Regions from separate parts of the Mucilaginibacter gossypii genome, predicted to be linked through region 3. Evidence: riboswitches for the same ligand, from Rfam matches in the RefSeq annotation. Region 3 holds a riboswitch; each other region holds the start of a gene.

Region 1 (10,589 bases), 3.5 Mb from region 3:
ACTTGTTTAATATCCTAAAACGAATTAACTGCCGGCAAGGTGATCCTGAACGTTGAACCCTGTCCCTCGGTGCTGGTAACGCTGATAGTGCCTTTATGCTTTTCAATGATCTGGCGTACAATGCTCAACCCAAGCCCGGTCGACTTTTCGCCGCGTAAACCGGCTCGGCCTGCTTTTGAAAATTGGTTAAAAATTTCCGGCAGCATATTGGCAGGGATGCCCATGCCGTAATCCTGAACTTCAATAACTACCGTATCATTTAGTTTAAGCAGGCGCACATCCACATTATCCTGATCTTTTGAAAATTTCACCGCGTTACTGATCAGGTTATCAATAACCCGATGAAATTTTTCATGGTTTATGAGCGCATGGGCAACACTTATCGAACTGCTGAACAGCACATTAACTTTATTGCCCAGCTGTAATTTCCATTCGCCCACTATGTTGTTAAGCCATTGGTTAAGCTCGATGTTTTGAGTTTCAATAATCGCGATGTTCTCGTTTCGGGCTGCCTCCAGTAAGTCATCAATAATACTCCGCGCTTTTACGCAGGATGCCTTCATCATATTGATGTTGTCTTGTGTCTCCTCATCTACCTCATCAAGTTCCATCATCATGGCAATTGATTCAACAGCAGCTATCGGGTTACGCAGGTCATGGGCAACCATACCCAACACCTGGTTTTTAAACTCGCTTGCTTTTTCAATTTCCGAATTTTTTTCGCGGATCTCGATCACCTGAAAATAATAGTTGGCCTTGTAGGAAAAAAAGTACCTTGAGATAAAATAAAAGCCGGAAAGTAAGATAGCTGAAATCAACTGGTTATACAACATATCCGTAGCCGGCGTTTCACTGTAAAATAGCAGGGAAGTAAAAAAAAGCTCAATAGCAATAAGCAGCAATACGGTTTCATAGTATTCAAAAACAATTATCACGCTGATCAAGCTTAATGCAACAAGATATAAGGTGAGGGCATTACTCGGATTAGAGGTGGCTATAAAGCTGGAATACATGCCGCAAACAATAATATAAAGCGCAAACAAAAATACAAGCAATGACATGCCTGTTGTAGCTTTTTTATGGCTTTTGAAACTAACGATAAAAAGGTTACTGGCTATCAGGAAAACAGGAGTTATAATAATGAAAACCCAGTTGCTGAAATTAAACTCGGGAAAGTTTTGAGCTTTAGTTAAGCTAATGGGGAATACAAGATAAAGGATCCGGATAATTACATTAAGCAATAAAAATACTATACTGGCCCCCCTTATGGCTACCAGGTTTTGGTAAGTATAATGCAAACGGTATTGCGACCGGTATTTTACCGGGAGACTGTTAAAAAAGAAATGGGTATTCAATTATATTTTATGGATTAAACAAAATTATGAAAATATTTATAAAAATTGTAACAGAAATGTGACAGTATATGGTTAACCCTTTTTACTAAATATTCGGTCAAAGGACTTATAAGCCTATTTTGTTGAACCTTCATTGTTTTTTAAAAGGAATAAATCTAATTTACACATAAAACCAAAATCACATGTTACTGAAATCTCTTAAATCTATCGCAATTCTTATTACTGTATTAACAACTTTTTCCTGTAGAACTGTAGAAAGGGCTAATCAGAAAGAAATTAAACCGTTTGTAGGCATCTGGAAGGATACAACCAATCCGGGATCTCAAGTCGTATTCAGGTCAGACGGCAGCTTTTATAATATTGCAAAAGAAAATAATGTGCAGATCGTTACGCACAGCGGTACTTTTAAAGTCTTATCCGACAGTATTTATGTATTAACGATTACAGACGCGAGACCCAACGCTACATACGATCTCAAAGGAAGGCAGTATGCCAATTATTATACGTTAAGCAGCGATAGAAAAACGATGAAGACAAGTGGCGTAGTTGATGGAAGAAATGGCGGAAAAGGACTTGCCTGGACCTGCAATTTAGTTAAAGTTGATAAATTGGATAATTAAACCGCGGCTGGCTTACTAAACCCTTATCACATTATAGCCCTCCATTTACAGACAACAAGAATTGCATACTCGCAATTGTTTTTATCCGTTACACAGTATTTCACTAACAGGCAAGCCAAGGCCTGTCTGTTAGTGAGGTGTTGTTAAGCTAATCTGATCTATTTTGCGTCCTTAAACATCTCCATTGACGCATACTTTTATCATTGTTTTAACGTATTAAACGACAAATTGCCTCGTGCTATTGTTAATAGTAATGCCTAAATTGCTAATAATTATGGCAAAGTGTCATTGCGATTTAATTTTAAATGACAATTTTTCACTATGGATACTATGGCCGATAAATTGATCAACAATGAGTACTATGAATTTTAACAACTTTACCATAAAAGCTCAGGAAGCCGTACAAAAGGCATCTGAAATTGCTGTTGGTAACCAACAGCAAGCAATTGAGACCGCGCATCTGCTTAAAGGCTTATTGCTGGTTGATGAAAATGTAATTACCTACTTATTAAAGAAATTAAATGTTAACCTGAACAGGTTAAATGATACGTTAGATGCGCAGATTGCATCGTTCCCCAAGGTAAGCGGCAGCAACGTATACCTTTCGTCCGAAGCAAATTCTGCTTTGCAAAAAGCGTCGGGATATTTAAAAGAATTTAAAGACGAATTTGTATCTGTTGAGCATGTGCTGTTAGGCATTTTAGCCGCCGGTGGTGCGGTAAGCAGCATCCTGAAAGATTCGGGTGTTAATGAAAAAGACCTAAAAAAAGCCATTGTTGAACTCCGCGGCGATAGCAAAGTAACTGATCAAAACGCTGAAGCTACCTATAACGCCCTTAACAAGTATGCCCGCAATTTGAACGAATATGCAGGTTCGGGCAAGCTGGATCCGGTTATTGGCCGCGACGATGAAATTCGCCGGGTTATCCAGATTCTGTCACGCCGTACCAAAAACAACCCGATTTTGGTTGGCGAGCCCGGCGTTGGTAAAACTGCCATTGCCGAAGGAATAGCTTTCAGGATCATCAAAGGTGATGTACCTGAGAGCCTGAAAACCAAAGTGGTATACTCGTTGGATATGGGTGCACTCATTGCAGGCGCCAAATATAAGGGAGAGTTTGAAGAACGGTTGAAAGCAGTTGTAAAGGAGGTTACCCAAAGCGACGGGGAAATCATCCTTTTTATAGATGAGATCCATACGCTGGTAGGTGCAGGCGGGGGAGAAGGCGCTATGGATGCGGCCAATATCCTGAAACCGGCCCTGGCCCGTGGTGAGCTTCGTTCAATTGGTGCTACAACCCTTAACGAATACCAAAAGTACCTTGAAAAAGATAAAGCTTTGGAACGCCGTTTCCAGAAAGTAATGGTAGAAGAACCTGATGCTGCTGATGCCATCTCTATTTTACGTGGACTGAAAGAACGTTATGAAACCCACCACAAAGTGAGGATCAAAGACGAAGCGATCATCGCCTCTGTCGAAATGTCACAACGCTATATTTCCGACAGGTTTTTACCGGATAAAGCTATCGACCTGATGGACGAGGCTGCATCAAAACTTCGCCTGGAAATGGATTCGGTACCGGAAGTGGTTGACGAACTGGAACGCCGCATCATGCAGCTTGAAATTGAGCGCGAAGCTATTAAACGTGAAAAAGACGACCGTAAGGTTGCCGAACTAAGTGAGGAAATAGCCAACCTGTCGCAACAGCGTGATTCATTACGTGCCAAATGGAAAGGCGAAAAAGACCTTGTTGATGGCATCAATACTAAGGTTGAGCTGATTGAAAATTATAAACTGGAAGCCGAACAGGCCGAACGTGCGGGCGATTATGGTAAGGTAGCCGAATTACGCTACGGTACTATAGTTGAAGCCCAGGCCGAAGTTGAAAAGTTGAAAGCCGCCCTGCTTGAAAACCAAAGCGACAGCCGCATGCTGAAGGAAGAGGTTACCGCCGATGATATTGCCGGTGTAGTAAGCCGCTGGACAGGCATCCCGGTAAGCAAGATGATCCAAAGCGAACGTGAAAAACTGCTTAATCTTGAAGATGAACTGCACAAACGTGTAGCCGGGCAGGAAGAAGCTATTGAGGCAATAAGTGATGCTATCCGCCGCAGCCGTGCAGGTTTGCAGGATAAGCGCAGGCCAATAGGTTCGTTCATATTTTTAGGTACAACCGGTGTGGGTAAAACCGAACTGGCAAAAGCCCTGGCCGAATACCTGTTTAATGACGAAGGTGCACTTGTGAGGATAGATATGAGTGAATACCAGGAACGCCATGCTGTTTCAAGGCTGATAGGAGCGCCTCCGGGCTATGTTGGGTATGATGAAGGTGGACAGTTAACTGAGGCCGTTCGTCGCAAGCCTTACAGCGTGGTACTGTTGGATGAAATTGAAAAAGCCCATCCTGATGTATTTAACATCTTGTTGCAGGTACTGGATGATGGCCGTTTAACAGATAATAAAGGCCGTGTGGTGAATTTTAAGAATACTATTATCATCATGACCTCCAACATCGGTTCCAACATCATCCAGGAAAACTTCCAAAACCTGGAAGATGAAAACCGCGATGAACTGATAGCAAAAACCAAGAACGAGCTGTTCAATTTGTTAAGGGCAACTATCCGTCCGGAGTTTTTGAACAGGATTGATGAGATTATTATGTTTACTCCACTTAATCGTGATGAGATCCATGATATTGTTAAGCTACAGTTTAAACAGGTACAGCAAACGCTTGCCGAAATGGGTGTAACTATCGAAGCATCCGATGAAGCCTTAGATTGGTTGGCCCAGTTAGGTTATGATCCTCAATTTGGTGCACGTCCGTTAAAACGCGTTATCCAAAAAAAGATCCTGAACGAGTTGAGTAAACAGATCCTGGCGGGTACAGTTGATAAAGACAGCGTTATTAAAATAGATATGTTTGATAACCAGTTCGTGTTCCTGAACTCGGCTAAAGAAGCTACGGAACCAGCTAAATAAGCTGTAGAAAAATAATTAAATGTAAAAAGGCTTCCCAATTTGAGAAGCCTTTTTTTATTAACAACCGAGAATCTATTAAAAAACTTCAGCTGTTTGTTTAGTTACCGATGCTAAGCTGACCCCCGTAAGCTGATCGGCAAAGGCTACGAAAGCCTTACTCTCAGATATACGATGTTGATTAGCGATCAGATTTTGCAAATTGATTTTTCCTATCACAAATTTATAATTACCTGAATAGTAACGCTCATTGATGTGTTCAAAATTCAGCGCTTCAACCAGTTCCTCGTCATCATAACGCAGGTAAATGGTTAATTCAATGTTATTGGTAAAATTAAGGTCTGTTTTTTCTTTAGCTTTTTTGTATTCGTATTGGTAGTTATAACGTAATGCCGCTATATCCGAAAGTACAGCCGAGCCGGTAGGATGCCCACCTGCACCTTTGCCAAAAAAGAACTGCTGATCGGCAAAGGCGGCCTGTACGGTTACGCCGTTATATTCATACTCAACGTTGTATAAAAACTCTTTGTCGTTTACAAACTTAGGTAATACAAACAGGGCAACGTTGCGGTCGTCAAGTTCTTTGGCTACCGGCACCAGTTTAATTTTGAGGTTCTTTTCGCGGGCATATTGCAAATCGGCAGCTGCAAGGTTCTGGATTCCCAGGTTAAATACCTCATCGGGCTGTACAACTACACCATATGCGTGTGCCGCGGCAATAACCAATTTGTATTTGGCGTCAAAACCACCAACATCACTTGTTGGGTCGGTTTCAGCAAAACCCAGGTCCTGGGCTTGTTTCAATGCGCTATCATAATCGAGCCCTTCAATAAAGCCTTTTGAAAGGATATAGTTTGATGAACCATTGAAAATACCGCTGATTGAATGCAGTAGTTCATTATCATAATACTCTTCCAAATTGCGGATAATAGGGATACTACCGCAAACAGCGCCTTCATATAATAATGATGTGCCGTATTGATGCTGGATTTCGATCAGTTCGTCCAAATGCAGGGCGATCATTTTTTTACTGGCAGATACTACGTTTTTGCCAGATTTTAAAGCCCTTGAAACAATTTCAAAAGCAGCTTCGGTATCATTGATCAGTTCAACAATGGTATTGATCTCCGGGTTATTAAGCAGTTCTTCTTTGTCGGTAGTAAATAAATGTGCCGGTAAAGAACGTTTTTTATTAGGGTCTTTAATAGCAAATTTTACTATCTCGATATTTAAATGCTTTGTTTTGATGATATCATATAACCCCTGGCCAACAACTCCAAATCCGAAGAGGCCGATATTTAACTTTTTACTCATTACGCTGTACGTTGCAGTTCTATAATTTTTCCTTTCACATCGGTTTTAAAAAATGATGTGAATATTTTTGTTAATGCTTCTGTTTCAATTAAAAATCCATCGTGCCCATAAAACGAATCCAGCTCGGAAAAGGCAGCTTTTGGGATATGCCTGAACAGGTATTGCTGTTCTTCAACAGGGAACAAAACATCCGACGAGATGCCAATAACTAATGTTTTTGCCTTGATGAGACTTAACGCTTTATCTACACCGTGACGGCCCCGGCCCACATTGTGTGAGTCCATCACTTTGGTCAGGTACCAATAACTATAGGCGTTAAAGCGGTTCACCAGCTTTTGCCCCTGGTAATTTTGGTACGATGAAGAACGGAAATTGTCCTGCACATCGTCGGCTTCTTCCTGTTGGGTAATGCCGTAAGTTTTATAAGTACGATAACCTAAAAGCGCGATACTGCGCGCAGCTTTTAAGCCTTTCTGACCGCCTTCGGGCGTATTGCTGTAAAAGGTGCGGTCGGTTGTGATAGCTAAACGCTGCGACTCGTTAAAGGCGATGCCCCATGGCGAGTGCTTGGCGTTGGTAGCTATCAGGATCAGATTTTTGATCCGCTCTGGCTCAATAATAGCCCATTCCATAGCCTGTTGGCCACCTAACGAACCTCCAATTAATACACTGATATTATTGATGTTTAAATGCTGGGCAAGCAACTGGTGCGCTTTAACCATATCCCTTGTAGTAAACTGGGGATATGAAAGATAATATGGCTGGCCGGTAACCGGGTTAATGCTCAACGGACTTGTAGTGCCGTAAGGAGAACCCAAAATATTGGCGCAAACTATAAAATGCTCTTCCGGGTTAAAAAAATAACCCTCGCCAATAAGCCCTTTCCACCAGTCAAATACATCGCTGTTGGCAGTAAGCGCATGGCAAACCCAAACAACATTATTTTTCTCCTTATTTAACCGGCCATAAGTGTGAAAACCTATTTCTAAACCTTCAATTGTACGGCCCGATTCAAATTCAAAAGTATTAGTGTATTTAAATATCTCTGCGTTCATTCTGTTGTTTTGTTATTTCAGGTGCAACCGGTATTTCCGGCTGCAACCTGCAATAACGTTTACTATATCACTTAAAAAAACTATACATTATTAAACTAACTCACCCTCACCTTGCTTGATTTTTGCAAAAGCCTGCTCAAAATCAGCTTTAATATCGTCAATATGCTCAATACCAACAGCCACTCGCAATGAAGCTGGCGTAACACCGGCAGCCAATTGCTCTTCATCAGACAATTGCTGATGCGTAGTTGCCGATGGCTGAATGATGAGTGTTTTTGCGTCGCCAACATTGGCCAAATGACTAACCAGTTTCAGGTTGTTGATCAATCTGCTAGCCTGCTCTTTACTCCCCTTAATCTCGAATGACAATACGCCACCGAAACCATTCTTTAAATATTTTTTAGCCAGCTCATGATATGGCGATGATTCCAGTCCCGGGTAATTTACACTTGCCACCTGTGGGTGCTGCTCCAGCCATTTGGCCAGTTGCAGGGCATTATCAACGTGACGTTGCACACGCAGAGAAAGTGTTTCAAGTCCCTGGATATTCAACCATGAATTGAACGGAGCTTGCGACGGGCCGAAATCCCTTAATCCCTCAACACGGGCGCGGATAATAAACTGGATATTGCCAAACGGGCCTCCAATGCCAAATACATCGTTAAATATCAACCCGTGGTACCCCTCAGATGGTTCAGTGAATTGCGGAAACTTACCGTTACCCCAATTGTAATTGCCTGCATCAATAATGACGCCGCCAATACTGGTACCATGTCCGCCAATCCATTTGGTTGTTGACTCAACAACCACATCAGCGCCATGTTCAATAGGGCGGAAGAGGTAACCACCGGCACCGAAAGTATTATCAACAATTAATGGCAGGTCATGTCTTTTGGCAACTTCGCTCACCTTTTCAAAATCGGCAATGGTAAAGCCCGGGTTACCAATGGTTTCCAGGAAAATGGCCTTTGTTTTATCATCAATAAGCGCCTCGATACTGGCCGCAGTATCATCTTTGGCAAAGCGTACTTCGATACCCAGGCGTTTGAAAGCTACTTTAAACTGATTGTAAGTACCGCCATATAGGAAAGGTGAAGTAACAAAGTTATCGCCAACCTGTAAAATATTATTAAGGGCAAGGAATTGGGATGCCTGGCCAGAGGCTGTTGCCAGCGCAGCTACACCGCCCTCTAACGCCGCGATGCGTTTTTCAAACACATCGGTAGTAGGGTTCATAATGCGGGTATAGATATTACCAAACTCCTTTAATGCAAATAAATTTGCGCCATGTTCGGCGCTGTTGAATACGTATGAAGTAGTTTGATAAATGGGCACAGCGCGTGAACCTGTTGTTGGATCAACTTCCTGGCCGGCATGCAATTGTAAGGTTTCGAATTTTAAGGCAGACATAGTTGTAATTTTTTAATGTGTTTAATTTAGATTTTGAATGTTTAGATGAATTTGGAAAGCCGGTTTAAAAACAACCGGTTTAAAAACACGCTTTTTTCAGAGAATGAAAAACAGGAGCTTGCTAAGCATCAACAGCAGCAACACATACAAATACAGCCAATAGGGGAGCTAATACGTTGTATGTTACCGTTTGCGGTGTAAAAAGTGTTGCGTTGCGTAAATTTAATTAAACTTTTCATGGTTATAAATTTATATTCCCCGGTGTTATTTGCCGGGACAGGAATTGGCACCTTCTTCAACATTGAAGGGTTGCCAGCGGGTCATTGAGCCTGATCTCTCGCCGCTTCTTTATAAATCAACACCCGAACTATGTGCGGAGGATTGATCGACGTTGGTATCACTACCAAATATTGTTGCGAATATAAGGGATTATGAGCTAATGTACCAAATTTTATTTTTTTTGAAGGTGAAACGTAAAAGGCCAAAGGCAAAAGGTTCATTCGAGAACAATTTTAAGCTTAGACAAATGCAGCTACCTTTCGCCTTTATCCTTTTACCTTATTTACCTTAAAAGGCCTAAGCAAGGGCCTGCTCCATATCCGCTATCAAATCATCAATATGTTCCAGTCCAACCGAAACCCTTAGCAGGTTTCGTGGTGTTTTGGTATCCGGCCCTTCAACAGTAGCGCGGTGTTCTATTAGGCTTTCAACACCACCAAGGCTGGTAGCTTTGATAAATAGTTTCAGCTTATTAATAATGTTATGCGTGTCGTTCTCATCGCCCTTAATAGTAAAAGATAACATCCCGCCAAAAGCCAGCATCTGATCTTTAGCTATCTCATGTTGCGGGTGCGAAGGCAAACCAGGGTACATTACCTGTTCAACATGAGGGTGCTGTTCAAGATATTCGGCAAGTAATTGAGCGTTTTGTACATGGCCCTTTACGCGATATGGCAGGGTTTTGATGCTGCGTACCAGGTAATAACAATCCATAGGCGAGGGGATAGCGCCGCCCATTTCCTGCACCTGGCGGATTTTTGTCCACCAATCGTTGTTCTCTGCAGTAATCAAAACGCCGCCCATCAGGTCGCTGTGCCCGCCAAAGTATTTGGTGGCTGAGTGCATAACCATATCTGCGCCCAACTCAAGTGGTCGCTGGCACATAGGGGTGGCAAATGTATTATCGCACAAAACTTTAATGCCCTTTGATTTGGCAATAGCAACCACCTTTTTAATATCGGTTATTTTAAGCAGGGGGTTCGATGGTGTTTCAATCCAGATCAAACCTGTTTCGGGCTTGATGTGCTGTTGTAAAACCCCGGTATCATTTACATCGATAAAATCGAAAGTAAGGATCCCGGCAAAAAGGGTTTTAAGCTGATTACGTAAGCCATGATACATATCATCAGGAGCGATAATATGCGTGCCCGGCTCCAATGATTGAAATACCGACATCCCGGCCGCATTACCTGATGAAAAGGAAGCTGCTTCAACACCTCCCTCTAACTTTGCCAGCACATGCTCCAATGCGTGACGATTGGGGTTCGATGAGCGACTGTAAATATAACCTGCCGGGAAACCGCCATCCTCACCGCGCTCAAACGTGGTTGACATAATAATGGGTTGTATAACGGCCCTTGTTGCTTCATCAACATGGTTACCGGCGTGTATGGCTATAGTTTCAATTTTCATGGCATAATGTGTTATCGCCCAAAATAAACAAGAATATTTGTTATTAGCTGTAGCGTTTTTATATTTTTTATCGAATAAGTTTAAAAGCCAAACCGCATGAAAAAGTGCCTTATCTTCCTGTTTGTAATTATTGGGCTATCTGCCTGTAAAAAAGATGCCAATGATA
Region 2 (10,589 bases), 1.8 Mb from region 3:
ACCTACCAGGTAGGGTATGCGAAAGGAAATAGCCCGCTTGGGCCTTTTCAGGAGGATGAGCACCGGGTTATATTGAATACTTCTGCGGATAGTACCGTGATTGGCCCGGGCCACCATACCACTTTTGTTGAAAAAGGACAGCGCTATATTTTATATCACCGCATTTTTCCGCAAAAGGAATCCTTTGTATTGCGGCAGCTGTGTCTTGATAGTTTAAATTTTGACACAGATGGAAATATCAAAAAGGTAAGTACAAAAGGAGTACAAAAGTTTAATTAACCCTATAACCTGTTGTGATGAAAAAAATAGCCTTTACAGCGCTGTTAGTAATTATGGTATTTACCTGGCTTGGAGCCTCTGCACAGCAAAAAGGCGATGCCGCAAAGCCAAGAAAGATCAGTCCTGACCTTTTCGGGATTTTTTTTGAGGATTTAAGTTATGCGGCAGATGGAGGCCTTTATGCCGAGCTTATTCAGAACCGCTCATTTGAGTATAGCCCGGCCGATAACCGCGACTGGAATTCGATGACTGCCTGGAAATATCAGACGGATGGTTTTGGCTACGGTACCATTTCTGTAGAAACTGCTGCCCCGGTTCATCCCAATAACCCGCATTATATTTTACTTGATATTCAGGATGAAGGGCAAAAAGGAGTGGGACTTGAAAATTCAGGGTTTGATGGGATCCCTGTAAAGGCGGGTAAAAACTATAACTTTTCAGTTTTTTTAAATGCAATTTCAGATCAGTCTTTACCTGTAAAAGTAGCTCTTGTTGATCGGAAGGGTAAAGAATTAGGTTCTTCCTCATTTACAACATCTGATAAAGGCTGGAAAAAATACGCCGAACAGATTCATGTGAATTTTGATAACGATAGTGCTAAACTGGTATTGCTGATTAAAGCAAAAGGAAAAATCGGGATAGATATGGTGTCATTGTTCCCGGAAGAAACTTTTAAAAATCATAAAAATGGATTACGGGCCGATCTGGCACAGGTTATTGCCAATATAAAGCCAAAGTTTATGCGTTTTCCCGGCGGCTGCCTCACTCATGGTGATGGTATCGCCAACATTTATCGCTGGAAAAATACCATCGGCCCGGTTGAGCAAAGGGTAGAGCAACGTAATATCTGGAACTATCACCAAACAGCAGGTTTAGGTTATTTTGAATATTTCCAGTTTTGTGAGGATATCGGGGCAAAACCGGTGCCGGTGCTTGCGGCAGGCGTAAGTTGTCAAAATTCGGGTGGAACCTGGAAAATAGGAGGCACCGGACAAAAGGGTATCCCGATGGAAGAAATGAAAGCTTATGTACAGGATGTACTTGATTTGATAGAATATGCTAATGGGCCGGTCACTTCTACCTGGGGCGCAAAGCGTGCCGCTGCAGGTCATCCCGCACCTTTTAACCTGGAGTACCTCGGCATCGGCAATGAGGATAAGATCACCGGCGTATTTGAAGAACGGTTTAGGATGATTTATGATGCAGTGCACAAAGCCCATCCCGAAATTAAGATTATTGGTACGGTTGGGCCAAGTCCGAAAGGCGAAGATTTTGAAAAAGGATGGAAGTTGGCCGATCAGCTTTCGGTTGGCATTGTTGATGAGCATTATTATGAAAAACCGCAATGGTTTTTGAAAAATACCTCACGTTATGATTCATATAACAGGTTAAGGTCAAAAGTTTATATAGGCGAATATGCTTCCTGGGGTAATACCTTGTTTAATGCCTTATCAGAAGCGGTTTACATGATCAGTTTAGAACGTAACGGAGACGTGGTTAGAATGGCGTCATACGCGCCGCTTATTGCCAGGATAGGCCATACATCATGGAACCCGAACCTGATATATTTTAATGGCACTCAGGTTTTCCCAACGGTAAACTACTATGTTCAGCGGCAGTTTGCCGTTAATTCGGGCAATGAGTATTTGCCGGGTGTAATAAAAATGAAAGGCGAAAAAACTGTATTGGATACCACGGCAGGTGTTTCAACCGTGCGCGACTCTGCGACTGGGGATCTGATCCTGAAAATTGCCAATGCCGGTAATGCTCCTGTTTCGGGAGAGGCAGATCTGTCAAAAATTGGTCAACTACCCAAATCGGCAACGCTTACTGTTATTACAGGCAATCCGGAGGTGAAGAATTCTGCCGGCAATCCGCAAGCTATCGTCCCTCAATCATCAGTAATAAAATTGCAAAAAAAGTGGGCTTTTACTGTTCCTGCCTATTCATTGACGGTTGTCAGAATTAGCAGCAGAGAGATGGAAAAGCACAAATAATTATCCTGAATATTCGAAAATAACAAATCAATTATACATGAAAAAAATAGTTTTACTGGGCGTTTTAGTCAGCTTTTATACGGCGGTTATAGCACAGTCGCAGCAAAAATTCAGTGCTTATCTCTTTACTTATTTTACAGGCAGCAAAGGCGGCGAAGAAATTCGTTTTGCTTTGAGTAACGATGGGTATCATTTCCGTGCGCTGAATAACAATCACCCCGTTTTAAATTCAGCGGATATCAGTGCTACCGGCGGCGTTCGGGATCCGCATATTATGCGAGCTGCCGACGGTAAAACATTTTATATGGTTGCCACAGACATGAACACCGAAAAATATGGCTGGGGACCGGATTATTCTATGGTATTGCTCAAATCAACCGACCTGGTACAATGGAGCTCGAAAACCATTGATATCACCAAACTTTATGAAAAGTTTGCAGGCGTGAACAGGGTATGGGCACCGCAAACCATTTATGATCCGCAGAAGAAACAGTATATGATCTACTGGTCGATGCGTTTTGGCGAAGAGGCAGACAAGATCTATTATGCTTATGCCAATAAAGATTTTACAGGTCTTGAAACCGAGCCTAAACAGCTTTTCTTTAAGCCGGATGGCGGTGCCTGCATAGACGGCGATATTGTTTACAAGAACAATAAATATTACCTGTTTTTTAAAACAGAAGGATCGGGTGCAGGTATAAAAATAGCGGTATCAGATAAGCTAACTTCTGGCTATGTATTGCGTGATAAATACGTACAGCAAACCAAAGACCCGGTAGAAGGGGCAGGTACTTTTAAATTAAACGATGGTAGCGGTTATATTTTGATGTATGATATGTATACCCAGGGTAAATACCAGTTTACCAGGACAACCGATCTCGAAAACTTTAAACTGATTGACGATGAGGTATCCATGAATTTTCATCCGCGCCATGGTACAGTGATGCCAATAACTTCAAAGGAAGCGGCGGCATTAACTGCGAAATGGGAAACGCCTGAAGATGTCATACTTGCGCCGTTAAACAAGCAGATTAAAACTATCAATATCGTTTTAGATACGGCGAACCATAAAGTTCACCTGCCTGTAATACCGGGTACTAATTTAAAATCATTTGATCCCCGGTTTACCTTGTTCCCCGGCGTTACTATCAGCCCTATAAAGCCGCAGGATTTTACCAAAGGCCCGGTTAAATATTCGGTAACCATTGCAGGTAAAAAAACGCAGGTTTTTGAGGTTACAGCCCAGGAAACCCATAACCCGGCTATTGCTGGATACTATGCCGATCCGGAAATCCTGTACGCCGAAAAAACAGGCAAGTTTTATATCTATCCAACCAGCGACGGTTTTGATGGCTGGTCGGGCAAGTATTTCAAGGCCTTTTCTTCGGATGATATGGTTAACTGGAAAGACGAGGGTAAGATTCTTGATTTACCGCAGGACGTGAGCTGGGCAAAAAAGAATGCCTGGGCTCCTTGTATCATCGAAAAAAAGATCGGCAATGAGTATAAATATTTCTACTATTTTGCTGCGGCTCAAAAAATAGGAGTGGCGACGGCAAATGATCCGGCAGGGCCGTTTACTGACTCGGGTAAACCTTTGATAGCACAATTGCCTGAAGGTGTTAAAGGCGGACAGCAGATTGACGCCGATGTTTTTGCCGATCCGCAAACAGGCAAAAACTATTTGTACTGGGGAAATGGTTATATGGCTGTAGCCGAGTTAAACGATGATATGATTTCGTTAAAGCCAGGCACCACCAAAATCCTTACACCTTACGCTCATTATAACGAAGGCACCTATGTGTTTTACCGCAACGGTACGTACTACTTCATGTGGTCTGAAAATGATACCAGGAGCCCTAATTATAGCGTGCATTATGGCACTTCTAAATCTCCATTGGGGCCAATCGAGATTCCTCAGCAAAATACGGTTATTGCCAAAAATGCTGCTAAAGGCGTTTACGGAACCGGCCATAACTCAGTTATCCAGATCCCGGGTACAGATGAATGGTATATTGTTTATCACCGGTTCAATTATCCTAAAGGCATTACCATGGGCGATGCCGCAGGCTACAACCGCGAGGTTTGTATTGATAAAATGGAATTTGACGATAAAGGGTTGATTAAACAGGTTACGCCTACACATGAAGGCATTAAACCTGTACATGTGAAAAAGTAAATGCGGGTTATTGAATGATAATATGGCTGCCATGTGAACGAGTTGAAGGTTCACATGGCAGCTTTTGTTTTATATAAAATCTATGCAAATTAGTTAAACAGATATTGCCTTTAAGCTTTATGCCTTCCGCTTTAAGCTACTAAAAATATGTTCCGTTTTTTACAATTTGGGAACTTGGTTGTATCCTATATTTGTAATCATGGTTTTCAAAGAGCTGCTTCCGGAGCCAAGGCTACAGCCTTACATTAAGTGCTTCTATCTGTATGAATCTGATTCGGACAGAAGCTACGATGATATTGTGTTCCCGAGCGGTACCATGGAGGTAATCTTTAACCTCGGTGCCGGAAATTGGAGATCAAAGAAAGGCGATACATTTTTTACCACTCCTCCTGTAGAGCTCTGGGGGCAGATCACTAAACCCTTAGCAATACAATCGGTAGGGCGAAATATCATGCTGGGCTTCCGCTTTTACCCGCACTCGGCAGCTTATTTTTTTGATGAAAATGTATCAGAATTTAACAACGAAATTGTTGATGCCACGCACGTATTCGGACCTAAATTAAGAACGCTTTATTTAAAATTATTGGAGACCGCCGACCTGAATGCGAAGGTGGCCATGATTGAAGATTATTTGCGGAGCCGTTTATCGGCGACCGAAAAAAAGTATTCGAAGATCAAATTTATCGGGGATATTGTCAGCAGTCTTAAAAAGAATTACAGCGGCGATAATATCCTGTCCATTTCCAGCCGTTATAACATTTCCTCACGGCACCTTAATACCCTTTTTTCGCAGTATACAGGTTTACCGCCAAAATTATTTTACAAAATAAACCGCTTTCAGCATAGCCTTAGCCTGGTTAGCGCTAATGAAGAAAAGCTAACGAATGTAGCCTACAGCGCCGGTTATTTTGACCAGGCACATTTTATAAAGGAATTCAAGCTTTTTACAGGTTTTACACCTAACTCATTTGCTGCTCAGGCGTCGCCTATAAACCAGGCCCTGGCGGGTAGTTAATACTCTTCCGTTTTATACAATTTTGGGCTATTCGAGCTACATAGTTTTGCTGATATAAAAAAAACAACAAAATGAAATCAGCAAAAACACCACAGGAAGTGCACGCAGTACTTGCGGCCGCTTTTAACACCAAAGATGTAAATGTAGTTATGAATGTGTATGATGCCAACGGTATTATTTTTCCGGAACCGGGAAAAGAAGTATCAGGCAGGGCCCAGTTTGAAGAGGCTGTTAAAAGCATCTGCGCTGTGCCCGGAGTAATGGAAATCAAAACAGTTTACTGTCTGCAATCAGGCGATGTAGCGGTCGGCCGATCGGAGTGGAGCATTACCGACAATGGCAAAACACAGATTGCCGCAAAAGGGATAGAGTTAATGAAACAACAATCCGACGGCAGCTGGAAAATTGTCATCGATCATGCATTTGGAGCTGAGGCTAATCTCGTAGCCTGATTTAGATTCAGAAACAATAATGGCCGGATTTATTCGGCCATTATTGTTTCACCTTTCACTAATCTCTTCCGTTTTATACAATTTTTAGAAAAATGCTCAAGCTAATTTTGAGCATAAAATAAAAACAAGAACATGAAAAATAGATTCAATGAATTTTTAGCCCTGCATCATCAAACCGAACCTTTACAAATTGGCAATGTATGGAGTGCACAAAGCGCCCAGGTTTATGATAAATTAAATTTTAAAGCAATCGGCACATCAAGCGCGGCTGTTGCCAGCTCATTAGGCTTTGCAGATGGCGAAGAGATGAGTTTTGAGGATTACCTTTTTGTTGTTAAACGCATAGCTGCAACAACATCAGCCATGCTAACAGTCGACCTTGAAGGTGGTTATGGCGAAACACCGGAGGCTATCTGCAGTAACATCACCAAACTATATAATATCGGTGTTGTGGGTATCAATATAGAGGATTCGATAGTGGTGAATGGCCAGCGAAGTATTGTTGATGCCGTAGGCTTTGCCACAAAACTTAAACAGATAACTTCATTGTTAAGCGCCACAGGGGTAGAGGTATTTATAAATGTAAGGACCGATTCCTTTCTGCTTGGTTTACCTAACGCACTGGAAGACGCTTTGACCCGTACTAAACTTTACCAGGGTGCAGGTGTGCATGGTTTATTTTTTCCGTGCATTACCCAAATAGCAGATATTGAAAAAATAACGGCCTTATCGCGCCTCCCGGTTAGCGTAATGTGTATGCCCGGCCTTCCGGATTTTAAAGCGTTACAAAATGCGGGCATTAAAAGGATTAGCGCAGGCCCATTTTTGAATATGAACATCTACCGGTCACTGGAAAATTTGATCGAAAAAATAACAGCCGAAAATAGCTTTGCGGCCCTTTTTAACGGGACTGCCAGTTAACAGGCGAATAAAAGTGCTAAATAATTAAAAACCTAATTGCCTTGTTTCACCTTATTATAAGGTAGTTTAATAATCTGCAAAATAAGTTTAGGTTAAAGTCCCGGCAGCGAACGTTAGGGACTTTTTGTTGTTATGGAACTTATCTTCAAAAAGTTTCAGCTAATCCAATCAGTAAACAAATTCTGTAAATAAGCCTGCAGAACTTTAAAGTGTTAATTCATTTTATTGCAATAATTATATAAAGTCTATGGTTTTAGTAGAATTTATATATATTTGCATCGTCAAATCGGTTCTTTGAATATTTTAATTATCAAGAAAGACTGAGGGAAAGGCCCTGTGATGTCTTAGCAACCTGTAAGCCCACTGTTATAAAGGTGCTAATTCCTGTCTGCCCAAAATAGGGTAGAAAAGATAATGTAATACGCTATGGCCTTGTATAGTGCAAGGTGTTGTATACTTCTTTTCCCTCTTCATTTTTCTTGCTAATTAAAATATTGAAAATATCACCGGGATGATATTACGGTTTAACCTGTATAGCAATGAACATTAAACAATTACTTTTTACCTGTTTGCTTTTCATAACAACATTGCCGGCTGTTGCGCAGACCACCAAGGCAATTGATCCGACAGCTGACGACCGCGGTTATATCATAAAAACCGGTGATCTTGCTCCTGCCGATTTTGAGCTCGTATTGACCAATGGTACAAAAACTTCTTTAACGAAGTTGCGTGGTAAGGTGGTTATCCTGCAGTTTACCGCAAGCTGGTGCAGCGTATGCAGAGAAGAAATGCCGCATTTGGAAAAAGAGATCTGGCAGACTTATAAAGATAAAGGCCTTGTTTTAATAGGCGTTGACCGCGATGAACCGCTCAACAAAGTAAAAAGTTTTCACCAGGTCATGAATATAAGCTATCCGTTGGCACTCGATCCTGGTGCTGAGATTTTTGGCCGGTTTGCCAGCAAAAAGAGCGGTGTTACCCGCAATGTGGTTATCGATCGGGATGGGAAAATTGTTTACCTCACCCGCTTGTACGATAAACAGGAATTTGCATCCATGTTAAAAGCTGTGGACGCTTTGGTAAACAACAAAACAGCGTCTATCAATTAAAAAGAATCTATCAGTACTTATTTAATACCCGTTTTATGAAAACAGAATCTACTTTTTTACACAAGAAAACTTTCGTTTCGGAAAGCCAGTCAATCTGCAAATCCTTCTGTCTCAATATGCAAAGCATGCATTGTTGCTGTTAATCATTTACAGCATGCATGGTGTTTAAATGCGGGCTTGCTGCAGCTTGTCTTAGCTTAATAATTACCATCCCCTAATCAATTCTTTACAGTTACGATAGGCTTATGAGCCGGGCAAATTATGCCCGCTAAGGCGATAGCCATGTCTTTTGTACTGGTAAAGGCATCAAAAATTAATCTCAATTATTAATTATCATGTTAAAAATTTACAAGCTATTACTGGCAATTATATTGCCTTTTATTCTCGTCCAGACGGTTGCGGGGCAATCCGTTAAAATTAGCGGAGTGGTAACCGCCAAATCCGATGGGTTGCCGTTGCCGGGCGTTAGCGTATCTGTTAAAGGTAAAACCACGGGTGCACAAACCAATGTTGATGGTAAGTTTATCATCAACGCCAATGTTAATGATGTGCTTAGGGTTAGCTACATTGGCTTTACAACCCAGGAGATCCCGATTACGCAAGGAATAACTACCTTAAACGTGGTTTTGGTTGAAGCACCAAATTCTCTGAATGAGGTAGTGATAACGGCCCTCAATATCTCAAAGGATAAAAAATCGCTTGGATATGCAGTACAAGGGCTTAAATCGAAAGATATCTCTGAAGCTAAGGAAACCAATTTTGTTAACGCGCTCACAGGTAAAATTGCCGGTGTGCAGGTTACCAACAGCCAGGGCGATATGGGCTCATCCCGTATCATTATCCGTGGAGAAACGTCTATCTCACGGGAAAATCAACCTTTATTTGTAGTTGACGGGGTTATTGTTGATAATAGCCAGTTTTTGGGCACTAATGGTTCAAGAGATTTCTCCAATGCCATTTCTGATTTAAATTCTGAAGACATTGAATCGGTAAGTGTATTGAAAGGCCCGAATGCAGCTGCGCTTTATGGTTCACGTGCAGCCGCGGGTGTTATCCTCATCCGCACTAAAACAGGCAAAGGGGCAAAAGGATTAGGTGTTACTATAAACTCCAATACCAGCTTTTCAAACGTACAGGTATTGCCCGAATATCAAAATCAATATGGTCAAGGCTCAAATGGGAAATTCAGCTATGTAGATGGTAAAGGCGGCGGCGTTAACGATGGTGTTGACGAAAGCTGGGGCCCTGCTTTGGATGGTTCACTGATTCCACAGTTTTATTCAAATGGGCAGGCCGTACCTTTCGTGGCACACCCCGACAACGTAAAAGATTTTTTTAAAACCGGTGTAACACTCAATAATGGCATTGCTATTGCGAGCAGCAGCGATAAAAGCGATTTCAGGTTATCCTATAATAACCTGCACCAAACCGGTATTGTACCCAATACCTCACAAGGCCGTAACTCTTTTGCTTTAAACTCAAGCTATCGTATCGACAATAAATTGACCGTTAATACAATTGTTGATTACAGTAAAGATGATGCTGATAACCTGCCTGGTGCATATGGAAAACGTGCAACCAGCACCATGCTGCAGTTTACCTGGTTTGGCCGCCAGGTTGATATCAACAGGCTTAAAAATTACAAGGATGCCAATGGTAATACCTTTAACTGGAATAATAGTTACTATAGCAACCCATACTGGCTGGCTTATGAAAACACAGTAGGCCAACACAAAAATCACCTGATAGGTAGTATCGAGCTGAATTACAAAATCATTGACGGTCTATCAGCAAACTTCCGTACCGGTACCGATTATTATAATGACCGGCGTAAGATTAAAGTAGCCTACGGCACCAATGGAACACCGTTTGGCTCATACGAAGAGGATGCTTACAGCGTAAACGAAAATAACACCGAAGCCAGGTTGCAATACACTAAAAAGCTGAATAACGATTTTTCGCTTGATGTATTTGGTGGTGGTAACATAGCTGTGAGGACGACCGAAAATAATGATCAGTTGGCTCCGAAACTTGCAGTTGCTGGCTTGTACACGCTGAGCAACTCCCGCGATCCACTGGTCTCTACAAATTACTATGGGAAACTTAAAACCTATAGCTATTTTGGTTCGGCACAGCTTGGTTTCAGAAATTACGCGTTCATCAACTTCACAACCCGTAATGATTGGTCGTCAAGTTTACCGGCAGATGCCTTGTCATATTTCTATCCCTCCGTAAATGGCAGTTTAATATTATCTGAAGCATTAGGCATTAAAAGCGATGTACTTAGTTATGCTAAATTAAGAGGTGGGTGGTCAAAAGTAGGTAAGGCGACAGATCCATTTCAGTTAATTAACGTTTATACATCTTCAAACCTCTTTGGCTCAAATCCGCAACAGAGTATATCTAATATTGATCTGAACGATCATCTTAAGCCTGAAACCACTACATCGGCAGAGGCCGGTTTTGAATTAGGCTTTTTCCATGATCGCGTACATTTAGATGTAAGTGCTTATAACACCAACAGTATTAACCAGATCCTAACCGTACAGGTAAGTTCATCAACCGGTTTCAGCCAAAAAGTAATAAACGGTGGCCGTCTTAATAACAAAGGTATCGAGGTTCAGTTAGGTGTTACGC
Region 3 (10,589 bases):
CAACCCCGTTTTTGTATGATTTCTGGATAGAGCGGCCCGAAGGGGTATAGTACCTGGCCACTGTTAAATTCACTGCTGAACCATCGTCAAAAGCAAACTGCTGCTGTACCAAACCTTTACCAAATGATCGCCGACCAACAATAGTAGCCCTGTCAAGGTCCTGCAGGGCCCCTGCTAAAATCTCACTGGCCGAGGCCGAATATTCATCAATAAGCACGGTAAGTTTCCCTTTCTGAAACATGCCCGAATCGGTGGCAAAATAATCTGTCCGGGGCTCGTGAATACCTTTGGTATAAACTATCAGCTTTCCATCAGTTAAAAACTCATCGGCTAATGAAGTAGCGGCGTTAAGATAGCCACCACCATTGCCTCTCAGGTCGAGTAGCAATTTATTCATACCGTCAACTTTTAGCGCCGTTAACGCCTTTCTGAAATCGAGGTCGGTAGTGGCCGAAAACTTACTGATCTTGATATAGCCGGTGTTAGCATCGGCCATATAGGCGGCATCAACGCTGCTTAGGTCAACATGTCCCCGTTTAACCGTAAGTATTTTTAAATCTTTGCTCAGCGGAGGCACAACACTCAGTTTTATTTCTGCATCCTTTTCACCCCTGAAAACACCATTTATCCGGGAGGCTGTTAGCTTGCTCCCCGAAAATTTTTTATCGTCAACATTGATCACCTTACTGCCCACCAGTAAGCCTGCTTTTTCGGCCGGACCGCCGGCATAAACCTGCGTAATGATCAGCGTATCACGCAGTAACTGGTATTCGATACCAATACCGTTAAAACCACCGTCTAACCGTTCATTAATGGATTGCGCCTGCTGCTGCGGTAAATAAAGCGAATGCGGATCAAGGTTTTGAAGCAGGTTATTTACCGATACACCTTCAATACTATCGATATTAACGCTGTCAACATAGTTGCGGTCAACCAGTTGCAGCACCTTTGCTATTTTACTATTACTCACAAAGGAGAAGCCAAGGTTACGCGCGGCAAAATCCTTGTTAAGCACCTGGCCTATCATCACCCCTACCAGCAGCAGGATTATTGTCCGGAAAATTACACCCGCGGTCCTCTTCATAACTTATTACACACAAAGTTAATAATTGCAGGGTCAATAATTTTTACCCACGCCCTTGCATTTGATGATTTTTACCGAATTTTGTTATAAATTATTTGAAAATAGGCTATGGAAACCACCACCGAAAGGGAATCGCACTATAAAAACCTCGAAAAACAGACCGTAAGGGAAATTTTAGAAAACATTAATAACGAGGATAAAACGGTTCCGCTGGCTGTGGAAAAGGCATTGCCACAGATAGAAGCCCTGGCAACTATCACCGCAGAAAGGATGAAAAACGGCGGACGTTTATTTTACATAGGCGCCGGCACCAGTGGCCGTTTAGGCGTGGTTGATGCATCGGAATGCCCGCCAACATTCGGCGTTCCGTTTGATATGGTGGTGGGCTTAATAGCAGGCGGCGATGGTGCGATCCGCAAAGCTGTTGAATTTGCAGAAGACGATGCTGTACAGGCCTGGAAAGATTTAGAGGCCTTTGACATTAATGATAAAGACGTAGTTGTTGGCATAGCCGCTTCGGGCACTACACCGTATGTGATCGGTGGCTTAAAAACAGCCAATGAGCATAATTTAGTTACCGGCTGTATTGTTTGTAACAGCGGCAGCCCGGTAGCGGCTGTGGCACAGTACCCTGTTGAAGTAGTAACAGGCCCTGAGTTTTTAACCGGGTCGACCCGTATGAAGGCCGGTACCGCACAAAAATTAGTTTTAAATATGCTGAGCACAAGTGTCATGATCCAGCTTGGCCGTGTAAAAGGGAACAGGATGGTTGATATGCAATTGAGCAACCACAAATTGGTGAACAGGGGCACCCGCATGGTAATGGACGAAACCGGGCTGAACGAAGAAGAAGCAGCCGGGTTACTGAAACAATACGGCAGCGTACGAAGCGCTGTTGATCATTATTTAAAAAAATAAACTGAATTTGAAGATGTGTTGATTTGGAAATTTGAAGATGCTTGTATTCGATAAATTCTCAAATTCAAAAAATTCGGGTTCAGACAATTTGAAATCAAAAACATGCACGATATTGAACCATATTACCGCTGGAGAGACGATTACATAGCATCAGAAGATGAGTTTTCGCCTTTCTATGCGACAGAATACAGCGAATTTGAATTTGACAAGCAGGTATACAATTACCTGCTGCACCCGCAATGGGACTCATTCGGCTCCAATACCCTTTATTTAAAAGTGCTTTTTGCCGATTATGATAAAGGCTACACAATTATTGAGCTGATAGGTGAATGGAATGATGCCATCAATAACGACATTATGATGCTGAAGCGTGAGCTGCTCGACCTGATGATAGATAATGGCATCACTCATTTTATCCTGATCGGCGAAAACGTACTCAACTTTCATTCAAGCGATGATTGCTATTACGAAGAGTGGTTCCAGGATGTAGAGGACGGCTGGATAGCAGGCATCAACTTCCGCGAACACGTGATAGACGAATTTAAACACAGCAATATCGACTATTACATCAATTTTGGCGGCGAACTCGATAGCATTGGCTGGCGTACCCTGAAACCCATACAGGTTTTCAAAAAGGTTGAAGAGCAGTTGATGAGGAGATTGAATTAGGGGTACAGAGTCAGGAAGAACAGAAATCAAGACTACAAGAGTCAAGAAACAAGAATCAAGAAACAAGACATTTCGGAAAACTTTCCTGTTTCTTGACTCTTGCAGTCTTGCTTCTTCATGTTGCATTCACCTTTTATTTATATATTCGTATTATAATTTTTAACACAAAATGGAATTTAAAGAATCTAAATACAACTTCGATAATGTAATCGAAGTTAGGGATCAATCAGAAGTTGCTTCACGCAGGTTTATGGCCGGCGTTTTCAGCTGGATGTTCGTTGCACTTGGCGTATCAGCAATAACAGTTTATCTATTTTTAAATATGGGCCTGATCAGTCTGATCGTTGCACCAACAGGCGGCCTTACAGGTTTTGGCTATTTTGCGCTGTTTTCGCCACTGGCGTTTTCATTGGTAATGCAATTTGGCTATAACCGAATCTCTTATCCGATATTGGTGCTGCTTTTCGTAGCTTATGCAACGCTTATTGGCATCAGCTTAAGTTTGATATTTCTGATCTACACATCTGCATCAATATTGGGTGTTTTCATTACCGCATCAGTAACTTTCGGTATTATGGGCATTGCCGGTTATACTACCCAGATGGATTTAACAAAGTTTGGTTCAATCATGTACATTCTGTTCATTGGGATTTTTGTAGCTTCATTAGCTAACTTCTTTATGCACAGCGAACAAATGAGTTACATCATCAGCTACATAGGCATAGCTGTATTTACTGGTTTAACTGCCTACTATATGCAAATGTTAAAACGCATTGGAGCAGGTATTGAATACGGTGATGCAAGCTCGAAAAAACTGGCCCTGATGGGTGCACTAACATTGTACATCACACTGATCAACCTGTTTTTTATGATCCTCCGTTTATTCGGCAGAAGAAGATAATCTCATTAAGAAATTCAATCAGAAAGCTGCCTCCGCAAAAGGCGGCTTTTTTTGTTTAACAATGTGGCTTAGCTATGATATTTAGCGTACGTTATACACTTGCAAATGATAACTTTATTGCGCAACTTTGCAGTGCTTATGGAGAAAGACGGAGGGATTAGACCCTGCGATGTCTTAGCAACCTGTGCTTCACAAGGTGCTACATTCTACTCAGCAGCCAAACGGCCCCTGAGACAGATAAGCGAAAGTCATAACAATACCCGACTTTTCGAGATAAGCTGTATTTAGATTTGAGATATTAGACGTGAGATTTGAGATAGCATCTGCTTTTTCAAGTTGCCTGTTTAGTGTCTTTTTATCAGATATATGGGATTAAAGATTTGAGGATCTGGCAAAGACTTTTTGCCAAGGTCTCACATCTCATATCTCATATCTCACATCTCAAAAAATGGACATTAGAAAAGAATTACAGAAACGCATCCTGGTGATTGACGGAGCAATGGGTACCATGATTCAAAGGTACCAGCTTACCGAGAAGGATTTTCGTGGCGAGCGTTTTCGCGATCATCATAGCGACCTGCAGGGCAATAACGACCTGCTCAATATCACGCGCCCTGATATTATCAAAGCCATCCATGCCGAATACCTGGATGCCGGTGCGGATATCATTGAAACTAACACTTTCAGCACACAGGTAATTTCCCTTGCCGATTATCACCTGGAAGAACTGGCTTATGAACTAAGCTACGAGGGTGCACGCATTGCCCGTGAGGTAGCCGACGAATATACCCGTCGCAACCCTGCAAAGCCGCGCTTTGTTGCCGGTGCCATCGGCCCAACCAACCGTACTGCTTCCTTATCGCCTGATGTTAACGACCCCGGATATCGCGCCGTTACTTTTGATGACCTGGCCGAGGCCTACTATGACCAGGTACGCGGTTTGGTTGACGGAGGATCGCACCTGTTGTTGGTTGAAACCATATTTGACACCCTGAATGCCAAAGCTGCTTTGTTCGCTATAAAACGTTATGAGCAGGAATGTAAAGCAGCCGGTAAAGATTTCCCTGCTTTCAGGGATTCGGGCGGTATCATGATCTCAGGAACCATTACCGATGCTTCAGGCCGGACCCTTTCAGGGCAAACTGTCGAAGCTTTCTGGAACTCGATAAGCCATGCCAACCTGCTATCGGTAGGCCTAAACTGCGCTTTGGGTGCGCGGGAAATGCGTCCGCACCTGGCCGAGCTTTCTGAAAAAGCAGGCGTGTTTATATCGGCCTATCCCAATGCAGGTCTGCCTAATGAGTTTGGTCAATACGACGAAACTCCGCATGAAACCGCTCACCAGGTTGACGATTTTATCAAAGCCGGCCTGGTTAATATAGTTGGTGGGTGCTGCGGTACCACGCCCGAGCATATTAAATGTATTGCCGATAAGGCTGCCAAATATCCGCCCCGCCCCATTCCGGAAATTGAGCCGGACATGCGCCTGAGCGGTTTGGAATCCGTTACCATAAAACCCGAAAGCATTTTTGTTAATGTGGGTGAGCGTACCAATATCACCGGTTCACCAAAGTTTTCCAAATTGATCCTCGCCGAAGATTATGAGGCAGCTCTAAGTGTTGCTCTGCAACAGGTAGAAGGCGGCGCGCAGGTCATCGATATTAACATGGATGAGGGCATGATTGATTCGGAGGCTGTGATGGTAAAATTCCTGAACCTGGTTGCTTCTGAACCGGATATAGCCAAACTGCCTATTATGATCGACTCATCCAAATGGACGGTGATTGAGGCTGGTTTAAAATGCGTACAGGGAAAAGGTATCGTGAACTCTATCTCCCTTAAAGAGGGCGAAGAAAAATTTAAGGAACAGGCCCGGAAAATCTTAAGCTATGGTGCTGCCACCGTTGTAATGGCCTTTGACGAAACCGGTCAGGCCGATTCACTGGAGCGCCGGATCGAGATCTGTAAACGGTCATACGATATACTGGTGAACGAAGTAGGATTCCCGCCGCAGGATATTATTTTCGACCCAAACATCTTAACAGTTGCTACCGGCCTGGAAGAACATAATAATTACGCGGTTGATTTTATTGAAGCTACCCGCTGGATCAAGCAAAACCTGCCGCACGCTAAAGTGAGCGGCGGTGTGAGTAATATTTCATTCTCGTTCAGGGGTAATAATACCGTGCGCGAGGCTATGCACTCGGCTTTCCTGTACCATGCTATTAAAGCGGGTATGGATATGGGTATTGTAAATGCCGGGATGCTGGAGGTTTACGAGGAAATTCCGAAAAACCTTTTGGAGCTTGTAGAAGATGTACTCCTTAACCGCCGCCCGGATGCTACCGAGCGCCTGGTTGAGTTTGCCGACACCATCAAAAGTAAAGGCAAAGAAGTAGTACGCGACGAAGAATGGCGCAAAGGCACCGTTCAGGAGCGCCTCTCCCACTCGCTGGTAAAAGGCATTGTTGAATACCTTGACGACGATGTGGAGGAAGCCCGCCAGGCCTACAGCAAACCCCTTGAGGTTATTGAAGGTCCGTTGATGGACGGTATGAATATCGTAGGCGACTTGTTTGGTGCCGGTAAAATGTTTTTACCACAAGTGGTAAAATCAGCCCGTGTAATGAAAAAGGCTGTGGCTTACCTGCTGCCTTTTATTGAGGAAGAAAAAAAGAACAACGTAAATGCCGATCAGCGCGCCAACGCCGGTAAGGTGTTAATGGCCACCGTAAAAGGCGACGTACATGATATCGGCAAAAATATAGTTGGCGTAGTGCTGGCTTGTAACAACTTTGAGGTGATTGACCTTGGTGTGATGGTGCCCGCGCAACGCATTATTGAAGAGGCTAAAAAGCAAAACGTTGATATCATTGGGTTAAGTGGTTTAATCACCCCATCGCTTGATGAAATGGTACATTTTGCCAAGGAAATGGAACGCGAAGGTTTTACCATTCCGCTAATCATTGGTGGTGCTACAACGTCGCGCATTCACGCTGCCGTAAAAGTGGCGCCGCAATACTCAGGGGCTGCCATTCACGTTTTGGATGCTTCGCGCAGCGTTACCGTTTGCAGCAATCTAATGAGCAAGGACAACCGGGATGCCTATATCCAGGGCATTAAGGATGAATATGCCAAAGCCCGCGAGGCACATGCCAACAAAAAATCGGACAAGCGTTTTGTAACTATCGAAGAAGCCCGTGCCGGTAAATTCCAGATTAGCCTGGATGGCGATGTGGCGCCGAAACCCGCGTTTACAGGCACCAAAGTATTTGAGAATTTCCCGCTGGAAGAGTTGCTGCCTTATATCGACTGGACGCCATTTTTCCATACCTGGGAACTTCGCGGCAGCTATCCGAAGATCTTTGACGATAAGTTTGTAGGCGTTGAAGCCAAAAAACTATTTGATGATGCGCAGGTATTGATGAAACGTATTGTTGACCAGAAACTGTTCACCGCGAAAGGTGTAATTGGCTTCTGGCCGGCCAATGCCGTAGGTGATGATATTGAATTATATACCGATGAAAGTCGCACAACAGTTTTAAACCGCATCCATACCTTACGCCAGCAGGCCGAAAAGGTGAAGAATGATCCGTATTATGCCTTGTCAGATTTTATCGCACCAAAAGAAAGCGGTGTGCCTGATTATTTCGGCGGCTTTGCGGTAACAACCGGTTTAGGTTGTGATGAATTGGTTGCTGAGTTTGAGGCCGACCATGACGACTATAACAGCATTATGGCCAAAGCCCTTGCCGACCGCCTTGCCGAAGCCTTCGCCGAAAAAATGCACGAACTGGTACGTAAGGAATACTGGGGCTATGCCAAAGGCGAACAGCTAAGCAATGCCGACCTGATCAAGGAAGAGTACCAGGGCATCCGTCCGGCACCGGGTTATCCGGCCTGTCCGGACCATACCGAAAAAACCACCTTGTTTGAATTACTAAAAGCAGAAGACAACGCAAACATGCACCTAACCGAAAGCCTGGCCATGCTGCCGGCCGCATCGGTAAGCGGTTTCTACTTCGCACATCCGCAGGCAAGATATTTTGGCTTGGGTAAAATCAGTAAGGATCAGGTTGAGGATTATGCTATCCGTAAACAAATGCCATTGGAGGATGTGGAAAGATGGTTAGGGCCGAATATTAATTATTAGCCCCCCGGCCCCCTAAAGGGGGAGTAAGGGAAGAAACGACAAAGCGAGGGCTTGTGCGATTCCCCTCTTGAGAGGGGTGGAGGGGTGTATTAACGGAGCGAAAAATAAACGCCACATAATACACCCCGCCAACACACAATTCCACCGCGCCCCCTCTCAAGAGGGGAACTTAAATTGTAATTATAAAACTTAAATAAAAAAATTCCCCCTTGGGGGTTAGGGGTCAAATGAAAATACCTGAACATATAGCAAACGCCAATGGCAAAACACTCTTTTCTTTTGAACTGATCCCGCCTTTAAAGGGGCAAAGTATCCAGGGCATCTATAATGCTATTGATCCGCTGATGGAGTTTAAACCTCCGTTTATTGATGTTACTACCCTGCGCGAGGATTTTATTTACAAGCAGCATCCAAGCGGTTTGCTCGAGAAACTATCGTACCGCAAACGCCCGGGCACTATTGCCATCTGCGCGGCTATCATGAACAGGTATAAGGTTGATACCGTGCCCCACCTGCTTTGTGGCGGCTTTACCAAAGACGAAACTGAAAATGCCCTTATCGAGCTGGAATTTTTAGGCATCGAAAACGTGCTGGTTTTACGCGGCGACGCTCGCCTCGGGGATTCATCATTTGTACCTACACCTAACGGTCATTGTTATGCTACCGATCTGCTGCAACAGGTGGTAAACCTTAACAACGGTATTTATTTGCATGAGGACCATGGTAATACAGCCAAAACAAACTTTTGTATTGGCGTAGCCGGTTATCCCGAAAAACATTTTGAAGCCCCGAACCTTAAAACCGACTTTAAATACCTGAAGCAAAAGGTAGAAATGGGTGCACAGTTCATTGTAACCCAGATGTTTTTTGATATTGGTAAATACAAGGAGTTTGTAAACGGCTGCCGGGCCAATGGCATCAATGTGCCTATTATTCCGGGGCTGAAACCGATCACATCATCAAAACAATTGGTTACGCTGTCAAAGACATTCCATATTGATATTCCGGAAGATCTGAGCGATGCTATCCACGCCTGTGCCACCGAAAAGGATGTAAAAGAGGTAGGCATTGAATGGATGATTAAACAGTGTAAAGAACTGATTGCTTTTGGCGCACCGGTACTGCATTTTTATACCATGAGTAACGCCGGGCCTACTAAAAGGATTGCGGAGGCGATATTTTAAGAGCTTTTCACAATGTTTATTGTGGGCTAACCATTCCCAGATTTAATAAAATGAGAGGGCGCCGACATGCAACGGCACCCTCTTCCCCCGTTCACATGCAGGTTACTTGCAAAAGATAACCTGGTTCGTTTTTCCCCAGTCGTTAATTTCGCCGGTGGTTAATTTGCGATAGGTTGTCAGGGTTAGGCTATAGGCGCATGAGGGCCATGCGCTAAAAGGTGGAGTTAAAACAAATGGTGACGGCGAGGCCATGTCAAATTTCTTAGCATCTCCGCGCGGAGTTGTGCCACTGGGCAAACCGCTGACCGTACCCGTAGCGTTTGACCATACACCCAGCGACCAGCTGGCAATCAGTTCATGATCAACTGTGTAATCGGCATGGGCGGTTCCGCTTACCGGAGTGCAGCCGCTGCCTCCGCCAGCAAAAAGCTCCTCCAGCTTCAGCAGGTTCACTTCGTTCCAGTTATTCACATAGATTTTGCCGATAAGCGATTGGGTATTCAGGTTTGGCGAGCCTGGATTAGCCGGATCATCAGTAGTTTGAAATTGGATGTATAACATTCTGCCGTTTTTCTGATCTGCCACAGGCACAGCTAAACCAGGCGTTAACCCGGCGCTGGCATCGCCGCCGCCGATAATGGTAGTTGTGTTTAAGTAAAACAACGAGCCATAAAAGCCATTATCAAGCGCGGGTTGGTCAACCCGTACCCAGCCGTTAACATCCGGGTGCAGCACATGATCCGGGATCGGGTTAGGATAATTATCTGCCGGAACGCTATCGGGCACGGAAGCAGGTTGATTGATATCGATCACTACATCCTGAAAGGCGGTTGTACCATTCCAGGTGATTTGCCGGGTGGCAACTTTTAAGGCTGTAGTTTCCATCTGGGCGGTAGTTACCGGGTTGAAGTTCACATTATCTGTCGAGAATAAAAAGCGGTAAAAAAGCGGGCTGGCCGGCGCGGTGGGCACCTTTTTGGTGGCATAGCCCCCCAGCTTAACCGAACCAAAGAAACCGAAGCCGGTGCCACCCGCTCCAAATTTGCTGATGAGGGTTTTGCCTCCTGCGTCAATATCCGAGGTAATGCTGAAATAGCCTACCGAAGTAAACCAGGGCACTTCGCCACCACCCTTGGTACAAAGTTTTACACAAAAGCAGTTATTGGCATTGTGCCTGTCGTTCTGCCGGCCACGGGTACGGTCTTCATTTAACAATACCGTTCCTGATGAGCTCTCGATCCTGAAATAATAGTCAGGCCCGGCGGGCCATTCTACGTTAAGCCAGGGCAGCAGCGTTTTCCTGAAATTATCACCGGGATAAACAATGGTAAATTTTCCGTTATTATCAGTAAAAGCGTTACCAAGGGCATCATCCTGCAGCCAGTCTACATCGTAGGCAAACACTCTAACCCCGCCAATAGGTGCTTTGGTTTCACAATCGGTAACATAACCGCAAACCACCCAAATATCAAGCAGCGTAAGGATACGGCAAAACCATTTGGAATCTATTTTATAATCAAATCTTGCATATTGAGCATTTTCCCGGGTGCTTTTATACAAGGGTTGCAGTGTGGTAATGTGGAATTGCGATACCGGGCCTTTTTTAGGCAGGGGAATTTTGAAAGGTACGTTGCCGCAATACCAGTCTACATCAATGCTGCCGCCTTCATAGCCTGATTT

What was found. A riboswitch is a leader RNA that binds a small molecule or an ion and turns the genes downstream of it on or off. The one in region 3 is predicted to bind S-adenosylmethionine.
Region 1: another riboswitch for S-adenosylmethionine. It lies ahead of J3L18_RS08910 (O-acetylhomoserine aminocarboxypropyltransferase/cysteine synthase family protein); the one in region 3 lies ahead of metH (methionine synthase).
Region 2: another riboswitch for S-adenosylmethionine. It lies ahead of J3L18_RS16315 (TlpA disulfide reductase family protein); the one in region 3 lies ahead of metH (methionine synthase).

What each region holds. Positions count from the first base shown of each region.
Region 1 covers NZ_CP071878.2:2,103,650-2,114,238, reverse strand. The annotation lists gene J3L18_RS08935 (sensor histidine kinase) at 15-1,355, opposite strand; gene J3L18_RS08930 (DUF4488 domain-containing protein) at 1,538-1,975, shown strand; gene clpB (ATP-dependent chaperone ClpB) at 2,337-4,955, shown strand; gene J3L18_RS08920 (homoserine dehydrogenase) at 5,031-6,266, opposite strand; gene J3L18_RS08915 (homoserine O-acetyltransferase family protein) at 6,266-7,321, opposite strand; gene J3L18_RS08910 (O-acetylhomoserine aminocarboxypropyltransferase/cysteine synthase family protein) at 7,412-8,731, opposite strand; SAM riboswitch class I at 8,978-9,088, opposite strand; gene J3L18_RS08905 (trans-sulfuration enzyme family protein) at 9,308-10,423, opposite strand; gene J3L18_RS08900 (hypothetical protein) at 10,520-10,589, shown strand, end outside.
Region 2 covers NZ_CP071878.2:3,891,022-3,901,610, reverse strand. The annotation lists gene J3L18_RS16345 (family 43 glycosylhydrolase) at 1-279, shown strand, start outside; gene J3L18_RS16340 (alpha-L-arabinofuranosidase family protein) at 297-2,276, shown strand; gene J3L18_RS16335 (glycoside hydrolase family 43 protein) at 2,314-4,455, shown strand; gene J3L18_RS16330 (DUF6597 domain-containing transcriptional factor) at 4,655-5,470, shown strand; gene J3L18_RS16325 (YybH family protein) at 5,542-5,922, shown strand; gene J3L18_RS16320 (isocitrate lyase/PEP mutase family protein) at 6,055-6,843, shown strand; SAM riboswitch class I at 7,148-7,261, shown strand; gene J3L18_RS16315 (TlpA disulfide reductase family protein) at 7,383-7,952, shown strand; gene J3L18_RS16310 (SusC/RagA family TonB-linked outer membrane protein) at 8,288-10,589, shown strand, end outside.
Region 3 covers NZ_CP071878.2:5,648,273-5,658,861, forward strand. The annotation lists gene J3L18_RS23875 (S41 family peptidase) at 1-1,084, opposite strand, end outside; gene murQ (N-acetylmuramic acid 6-phosphate etherase) at 1,193-2,002, shown strand; gene J3L18_RS23885 (hypothetical protein) at 2,105-2,671, shown strand; gene J3L18_RS23890 (Bax inhibitor-1/YccA family protein) at 2,841-3,572, shown strand; SAM riboswitch class I at 3,706-3,816, shown strand; gene metH (methionine synthase) at 4,021-7,725, shown strand; gene J3L18_RS23900 (methylenetetrahydrofolate reductase) at 7,953-8,909, shown strand; gene J3L18_RS23905 (hypothetical protein) at 9,012-10,589, opposite strand, start outside.